Regions from separate parts of the Alloalcanivorax sp. C16-2 genome, predicted to be linked through region 1. Evidence: predicted binding sites of a transcription regulator. Region 1 holds the regulator's gene; the other holds the start of a gene.

What was found. Region 1 encodes sigma-54, which starts transcription at its own class of promoters, with help from an activator protein. Its sites were predicted from a motif close to TGGCACNNNNNTTGCTNT; they were not measured.
Region 2: glnA (glutamate--ammonia ligase) is a predicted target of sigma-54. The motif match lies at 1,951-1,968, and genes of this name have one in related genera.

The regions. Positions count from the first base shown of each region.
Region 1 covers NZ_JBKFTL010000002.1:620,757-625,046, reverse strand. Annotated here, with positions in the region: gene rapZ (RNase adapter RapZ) at 1-299, opposite strand, end outside; gene ptsN (PTS IIA-like nitrogen regulatory protein PtsN) at 323-796, opposite strand; gene hpf (ribosome hibernation-promoting factor, HPF/YfiA family) at 820-1,119, opposite strand; gene ACLD02_RS13135 (RNA polymerase factor sigma-54) at 1,165-2,619, opposite strand; gene lptB (LPS export ABC transporter ATP-binding protein) at 2,743-3,468, opposite strand; gene lptA (lipopolysaccharide transport periplasmic protein LptA) at 3,469-4,044, opposite strand; gene lptC (LPS export ABC transporter periplasmic protein LptC) at 4,025-4,290, opposite strand, start outside.
Region 2 covers NZ_JBKFTL010000004.1:143,765-148,054, reverse strand. Annotated here, with positions in the region: gene ACLD02_RS15985 (sulfatase-like hydrolase/transferase) at 1-413, shown strand, start outside; gene ACLD02_RS15980 (tRNA (5-methylaminomethyl-2-thiouridylate)-methyltransferase) at 496-1,599, shown strand; gene ACLD02_RS15975 (sulfurtransferase TusA family protein) at 1,603-1,851, shown strand; gene glnA (glutamate--ammonia ligase) at 2,100-3,506, shown strand; gene ACLD02_RS15965 (DUF4124 domain-containing protein) at 3,705-4,290, shown strand, end outside.

The sequences.
Region 1 (4,290 bases):
AAGCGCTTGAGCAGGGTGGCCGGCTCCGCCTCCAGGAAGATGATCTCGGTGTCCAGCTGTTGCTGGCGCAGTTCCTCGATGATGTGGTTGAAGGCCAGCAACTGGCGTGGCAGGTTGCGCGCGTCCACGCCCACGGCGACCCGTTCCAGGGCGTGTTCCTCATTCTGGAGTTGGGCGGCGAGGGTAGGCAACAGGCCAAGGGGCAGGTTGTCCACGCAGTAATAGCCATGGTCTTCCAGCGCTTGCAGGGCGGTGGTCTTGCCCGAGCCGGAGCGACCGCTGAGGATGGTCAGTTTCATAAGGCGCGACGGTTCCGGTGTGATCAGGAGGCCAGGCGTATTTCCGCTTCCGACTCCACCGCCGTCTGGTAAAGATGGTGGCTGCCCCTGGCATGGCGCAGATCGTCACGATAGTCGTCGTCGTTGAACAGGTTGGCCAGGTGGCTGAGCGTCTTGAGATGCTGTTCCGGGTTCTGTTCGGGCACCAGGAGCACGAACACAAGATCCACCGGGCGGCCATCCACGGCATCGAAGTCCACCGGCTCCGCCAATTTCAACAGCAGCCCCACGGCGGCGTCGCAGTGGCCGAGCCGGCAATGGGGGATGGCGATGCCCTCGCCGATGCCGGTGGAACCCAGTTTTTCCCGGGCCACCAGGGCGTCGAAGACTTCTTGCTCGTTAAGACCACCACAGCTGGCCGCGGCCAGCTGGGCGATCTGATCGAGCAACCGTTTTTTGCTGGTAACCGCTACCTCGTCGTAGGTGCGGTCTTCGGTGAGCAGTTCACGTACTCGCATAGTCAGGGTCTGTCGGGTCGGACCTAGTGGCCGTGCTTACGGCCCACGGTCTTTTCCTTGTGTTTGAGGATTTGCCGGTCCAGCTTGCTGGTCAGGGCGTCAATGGCCGCGTACATGTCGTCCGCGTGGGCGGTGGCGAACAGGTCGGCACCGGAAATGTGGATGGTGGATTCCGCCTTGTGGGACTTGGGCTCCGGCGACAGGATCACCTGGATGCTGGTGATCTGGTCGGAGTGGCGTTCCAGTTTGGAGAATTTCTCGTCCACATAGTCACGCAGGGCGTCGGTGATATCCAGGTGGTGGCCACTGAGGTTGATTTGCATAGCTGGCTCCTTCTCTCTATTGAAAGAGATGTCCTTTTTTACCGTTCAAACCAGTCGCTTACGCGCGCTGGAGGACGGGATTCGCATCGCCTCTCGGTACTTGGCGACGGTGCGGCGCGCCACCTTGATACCCTGGTCGTTGAGCAGGTTCGCCAGCTTGTTGTCGCTGAGCGGCTTGCGAGGGTTCTCGGCGGCGACCAGCTTCTTAATGATGGCACGAATGGCCGTGGAGGAACACTCACCGCCGCCGTCCGTGTCCACATGGCTGGAAAAGAAGTACTTAAGTTCGAACACGCCCCGGGGAGTCAGCATGAATTTTTGGTTGGTGACCCGGCTGATGGTGGATTCGTGCATTTCCACCGCCTCGGCGATGTCGGCCAGGACCAGCGGTTTCATGGCCTCCTCGCCGTAGTTGAAGAAGTCCTGCTGGACCTCGACGATGCGGCTGGCCACCTTGAGCAGGGTGTCGTTGCGGCTTTGCAGGCTTTTCAGGAACCACTTGGCTTCCTGCATGCAGTTACGCAGGTACTGGCCGTCTTCACCGCCTACCTGGCGGGCCATGTGGGCGTACTGGGCATGCAGGTTGACCTTGGGCAGCACTTCCTCGTTGAGTTCCACCCGCCAGCCGCCGCGATGGGCGCGCACCACCACGTCGGGCACGGCGTAATCCACCTCTTCGCCACCGATCTGTTGCCCGGGCGCGGGGTCCAGGGTACGCAGCACCGCCAGGGCCGCGACCAGGTCCGCCTCGCCCACGCCGAGGGTGCGGCGCAGGCCGGCGTAGTCGTGTTTCTCAAGCAGTTCCTGATGGTCGAGGATGGCCCGGGCGGTGCCCAGGTGTTCGGTGTCCCCCGGCAATTGTGCCAATTGCACGCCCAGACACTCGGCCAGGTCGCGGCTGGCCACGCCCACCGGATCGAATTGCTGCAGCCGGTGCAGCACGGCCACCACCTCGTCCTCTTCCACCGGGTCGTCCGGGTCGTTGATCTGGGTTTCCGCGGTGGTCAGCAGGTCGGCCAGGGATACCGTTACGTAACCGCGTTCGTCCAGGGCTTCGAGAATGATCTGCGCGATCACCCGGTCGCGGTCGCTCATCGGGGTCAGGTTGAGCTGCCATTCCAGGTGCTCAAGCAGGGTTACCGGGTTGGCGTGGCGCTGCTGCCAGGCATCGGCGTCGTCACCTTCACCGCTGGAACCGGCGCTGCTCTGGCCCACGTAGAGGTCGTCCCAGTCACTGTCGGTTTCCACCTGGCCCTCGACCAGGTCATCGAGGGCGTCATCGCGCTCCAGGTCGAGATCGCCGTCGGCGTCGCCGTCCGAATCATCGGCGGAGAAGTCCTCGGCGCCGTCCTCCAGCTCCAGCAGCGGGTTGTTTTCCACCGCCTGCTGGATCTCCATGCGCAGGTCCAGCGTCGACAGTTGCAGCAGGCGGATCGCCTGTTGCAGCTGGGGCGTCATGGTGAGCTGCTGGCCGATTTGCAGTTGTAGGGTGGGTTTCATGCTGCCTGTGAGGTCATTGTTCTCGCGAAGACCGGCAGCATAGCAGCATCAAATCAGATTAAGCAATAATCATGCCAGGTATTGCGTTTTGGGGGAGGAGGGTGTAGGGCGGGGAGCCGGCTCTCAGAGCCGGAAGTCCGCCCCAAGGTAGACATCCCGAACCTGCTGGTTACCCAGGATGGAGGACGAATCGCCCTCGGCGATGATGTGCCCGGTACTGACAATATAGGCCGTGTCGCAGATGTCCAGAGTTTCCCGCACATTGTGGTCGGTGATCAGCACGCCGATGCCGCGATCCTTGAGGTGGCGGATGATGCCTTTGATATCGTTCACGGAGATCGGGTCGACCCCGGCGAAGGGTTCGTCGAGCAGGATGAAATCCGGGTCCGTGGCCAGGCCGCGGGCGATTTCCGCGCGCCGCCGCTCGCCGCCGGACAGGCTCATGCCCATGGAGTCGCGAATGTGGTCGATATGGAACTCCTGGAGCAGGTTCTCCAGGCGCTCCTTGCGCTCTTCGTTGGACAGGTTCTTGCGGGTTTCCAGGATCGCCATGATGTTCTGCTCCACGGTCAGGCGGCGGAAGATGCTCGCCTCCTGGGGCAGGTAGCCGATGCCGCGCTGGGCGCGACCGTGCATGGGCAGGTGGGTGATGTCGTTGCCGTTGATCTCGATGCGACCGGCGTCGGCGGCCACCAGCCCCACGATCATGTAGAAGCAGGTGGTCTTGCCGGCGCCGTTGGGGCCCAGCAAGCCGACGATCTGGCCGGCTTCCACTTCCAGGGACACGTCCTCGATGACGCGGGTGTTCTTGTAGCTCTTGGCCAGGTTATGGGCGCTCAGATGTGCCATTCAGGGAGTCTCCGCCTGGTCCTGCTGGTTGTCGCTGCCGCCGGCATCGCCATCGGTGGCCGGCTGCTCATCGTCGGTGTCGCCGGCTTTTCCGGTGTTCTTGGCCGGGATCACCAGGCGCACCCGCTTGTCGCCCTCGCTGCTGGCGTCCACCCGCCGGGAATCCAGATTGTATTCCACGCGGGCACCCTCGAAGGTGTTGCCCTGGTGGTCCACATGGGCGTCGCCGGTGAGCACCAGGCGGCGGGTGGTCAGGTCGTAGACCAGGTTGCTGGCGCGGGCCTGCAGTTCCTTGCCTTCCTTCATGCGCACCGGATTGCCGGTGGCCTCGACGCGCACCAGTTCATTGTTTTCGGTGAACAGGCGGATCACGTCGGCGTACAGGTGGCGGTTGCCCTGGATCATTTCCGCGTTGCCCCGGTACACGCCGGTGCCGGCGCTCTGCTCGAAGGTGGCGCTGTCGGCGCTTACTTCCACCGGCTGGCCGCCGGGGGGCTGGGCGGCGCCGGCCAGGCCGGTGAGCAGCAGGCCGAGCATCAGGCCCAGGCGGCGCGGATCAATTACCCGTGAATTCACTTACCACTCCTTGTTCGAGGGTCATTTCGCCGCTGGTCAAGTCGGCGTCCATGCGGCCCGCCCGGGTGCTGCCGTCCCGGTGGCGCAGGGTCAGATCACCGGGCGCGCGCACCCGGTTTTCCTTGTTCAGATAGCGCAACTCCCCGGTGGTCAGGTCGACACCGTTGGTTTCGCTGTGGGCCTTGACCTGGTCCAGGAAGACGATGACGTCGCCATTGTCGCGCACTTCACCACGCTGGGAGTGGA
Region 2 (4,290 bases), on a different contig from region 1:
GCCGCTGGGGGCACAACTCGGAGTTCCACGATGAGCAGGTGCGCGTACCGTTGGTGCTGGCCGGCCCCGGTGTGCCCGGCGGCGTGGTCGCCACCCCCACCAGTCACCTGGATGTGGCGCCCACCCTGCTTGCCCTGCTCGGGGTCACCAACCCGCCGACGGACTATGCGGTGGGGCTGCCCCTGGACCAGGCCCCGCCGGACCGCTACCGGCTGGCGGCCAGTTGGGACGCGGTGGCCTACCTGGGGCCCCGCTATAAGGTGGCGATGCCGATGAACGCCGGCGGACTCGGCGAAATGGCGGTGGCCGGTTCCAGCGACGAGCCGGTGGCCGACCGCGACGCGGTGATGGTCCGGGTTCGCGACCGGCTGGTGGCGGTGCTGCGGGACATGTCGCGCTTCTATCGGCACTGAACTTGACGCTCCGGTTCGTCAACGGGGTGTGATTTGCTATACTGCGCCGCCCGATTTTTGAGCAACGCGCTGAGCAAATCCTATGTCCGAGGCCGCAACCCCGATCACCACCCCCGAACCCATCCAGCGGCGCGCCATCGCCCTGGTGTCCGGTGGGCTGGACTCCATGCTGGCGGTGAAAGTGATGCAGGAGCAGGGCATCCACGTGGAAGGGGTGAATTTCTTCACCGGTTTCTGCGTGGAAGGCCATACCCACGCCATCCGCAAGAAGGATAAGGAAAAGAACAAGCGCAACAATGCGCTCTGGGTAGCCGAGAAGCTGGGCATCAAGCTGCACATCCTGGATATCTCCGAGGAGTACAAGGATGTGGTGCTCAACCCCAAGCACGGCTACGGCGCCAACCTGAACCCCTGCCTGGACTGCAAGATCTTCATGGTCAACCAGGCCACCCTGATGCTCAACAAGGCCCGCGAGCTGGCCGGCGAGAAGGGGTTCGATTTCATCATCACCGGTGAGGTGGTGGGCCAGCGGCCCAAGAGCCAGCGCAAGGAAACCATGCCCATCATCAGCAGCGAATCCGGCGCCGACGACCGGCTGCTGCGCCCGCTGAGCGCGCGCAACCTGCCGGAAACCCTGCCGGAGCGCGAAGGCTGGGTGGACCGCGAGCGGCTGTACGACTTTTCCGGCCGCAACCGCAAGCCGCAGATGGCCCTGGCCAGGCATTTTGGCCTGGAGGAGTATGCCCAGCCCGCCGGCGGCTGCTGCTTCCTCACCGACGAATCCTATTCCAACAAGCTGGCCGACCTGTGGCGCGCCCGCAACGAGCGCCGCTACGAGCTGGACGACATCATGCTGCTCAAGGTGGGGCGTCATATCCGGCCCGCCGAGCACCACAAGCTGATCATCAGCCGGGAAGAAGGCGAGAACCGCTTCCTGGAAGGCTACCGCTACCAGTTCACCAGCCTCACCACGGTCAGTTGCCCGGGGCCGTTGGCCCTGGTGGACGGCACCTTCGAGTCCGAACAGGAATTGCGCCGGGCCGCGGCCATCGTGGCGCGCTATTCCAAGGGCCGTGGCGACGACGAGGTGGTCCTGGAAGTGAAGGAGCCCGGCGGCGTGGCCCGGGAAATCACGGTGGCCCCGGCGCTGCCCGATGACATCCCTCTTTCCTGGCATGTGGGCTGAACCATGACCGAAAACGTTCATGAACTGGATGTGCGCCGGCAGCTGTGCCCCATTCCGGTGATCAAAACCCAGAACAAGGTCAATGAACTGGCGCAAGGGGCCGTCCTGCGGGTAACCTGCACGGACCCCGGCGCGCTCAACGATATTCCCGCCTGGTGCCGCATCAATGGCCATGAAGTGTTGAAAACCGAGCAGGACGACCGGGAAGTGGTGATCACCCTCCGGGTCGGCGAAGCGTCGGTGGCACTATAATGGTGCGTTGTGCCGTCGGTGTGCACTCTTGTGGTGCTTTGCGCCGGGCAAAATACATCCAGAGGGCGTCAAACCCCCGAGGGTGCGCCAAAAAAGGGCTGGCACAATAATTGCTCACCCTATAGGCGTGCGGGCCCCCGTGGCCTGGGTAGCCAAGCAGAGGCTCCCAAGAATAACGGCTCTTCGCGTGCCGGCAGCCAAGGCGGCGAGCAGCCAGAAACATACCCGTTCCAGGAGGACGCTCGATAATGTCTGAAAAGACGCTGAAACTGATCAAAGACAACGACGTGAAGTGGGTGGACCTGCGTTTCACCGACAGCCGCGGCAAGGAGCAGCACGTCACTCTGCCGGTGGGCGAGATCGATGACGATTTCTTCCAGGACGGTAAGATGTTCGACGGTTCCTCCATCGCTGGCTGGAAGGGTATCAACGAATCCGACATGATCCTGATGCCGGAAGACGAAACCGCCGTCCTCGATCCCTTCACCGACGTCGCCACCCTGAACCTGCGCTGCAACATCGTCGAGCCCGCCACCATGCAGGGCTACGAGCGGGACCCGCGTTCCGTGGCGTTGCGCGCCGAGGAATACCTGAAGTCCACCGGCATCGCCGACAGCGCGCTGTTCGGTCCGGAGCCGGAGTTCTTCGTATTCGATTCCGTGCAGTGGAAGTCCGACATGTCCGGCTCCATGTACAGCATCTACTCCGAGGAAGCGGCCTGGGTGTCCGCCGATGAGTTCGAGAAGAACAACATCGGTCACCGTCCCGGCGTGAAAGGCGGCTACTTCCCGGTTCCCCCGGTGGACAGCCTGCACGACCTGCGTGGCGCCATGTGCGCGGCCATGGAGCAGATGGGTCTGGAAATCGAAGTGCACCACCACGAAGTGGGCACCGCCGGCCAGTGCGAGATCGGTGTGGGCGCCAACACCCTCACCAAGAAAGCCGACGAAGTGCAGATCCTCAAGTACTGCGTGCACAACGTGGCCCACGCCTACGGCAAAACCGCCACTTTCATGCCCAAGCCGCTGATCGGTGACAACGGCTCCGGTATGCACGTGCACATGTCCCTGGCCAAAGACGGCAAGAACCTGTTCGCCGGTGACGAGTACGCGGGCCTGTCCGAGGAAGCGCTGTTCTACATCGGCGGTGTGATCAAGCACGCCCGCGCGCTGAACGCCTTCACCAACGGCTCCACCAACTCCTACAAACGTCTGGTGCCCGGCTTCGAAGCCCCGGTAATGCTGGCGTACTCCGCCCGTAACCGCTCCGCTTCCATCCGCATTCCGTGGGTGAGCAACCCGAAAGCGCGTCGCATCGAGACCCGCTTCCCGGACCCGTCCGCCAACCCGTACCTGTGCTTCGCCGCGCTGATGATGGCCGGCCTGGACGGCATCAAGAACAAGATCCACCCGGGCGACGCCATGGACAAGGATCTGTACGACCTGCCGGCCGAGGAAGCCAAGGACATCCCGACCGTGGCGCATACCCTGACCATGGCGCTGGACGCCCTGGAAGCGGATCAGGACTTCCTGACCCAGGGCGACGTGTTCACCAAGGACATGCTGGAAGGCTACATCGAGCTCAAGCGCGAAGAGATCGAGCGCCTGAACATGACCCCGCACCCGGTCGAGTTCGATATGTACTACAGCTGCTAAGGGTTCGCCCCGAGGCACCACGAAAAACCCCGCTCCGGCGGGGTTTTTTGGTTTATCGCGCTTTGACGGAAAGTCGCGCCCCGACTGGAGCGAGACTTTCCGTCAAAGCGCGATGAACCATTTTTTTGTGGCGGGGGCCCTTTTTTCGGGGGTGGGCAGGCCGCAGAATCGGGGCATCGTCTTATTCGGGGGAATGCCATGAAAACCTGGCCGCTGCTGTTGATCCTGCTGCCGCTGGCGGCGCTGGCCCAGACCGACACGGACGCCGCGCCGTCCGCGGGCATCTACCGGGTAGTGGATGAGAACGGCAATGTGGTGTTTACCGATAACCCGCCGGAAAACAGCGGCGCCGAGCCGGTGAGCGTCGGCCCCACCAACACCATGGACAGCCCCCGGCCCCGGGAGGACGCCATTCCGCGCGCCCCGGACGACGACCGGGCGAGCGACCCGCGGCGTGGGCCGGACGCCACGGACTTCAACGGTTACCGGAGTCTCACCATCGTCAGCCCCGCCAACCAGGCCACGGTGCGCCTTCCCCAGGATAACCCGGTGACGATAGAAGTGCGGGTGGAGCCGCGTCCGCCGGAGGGCCATCGGGTGGAGTTGATCGACAATGGCACGCCGGTGCAGGGCCTCTCCCTGGACTTTCCCGACCCGGGCACCCATTCCCTGCGCGCGGTGATCAAGGATTCCCAGGGGCGGATCCTGATCACTTCCGATCCGATCACCCTCTATGTGCACCGGGTCAGTGCCGCCGACGGCGCTGGCGCCGGCGGTGGGCTGC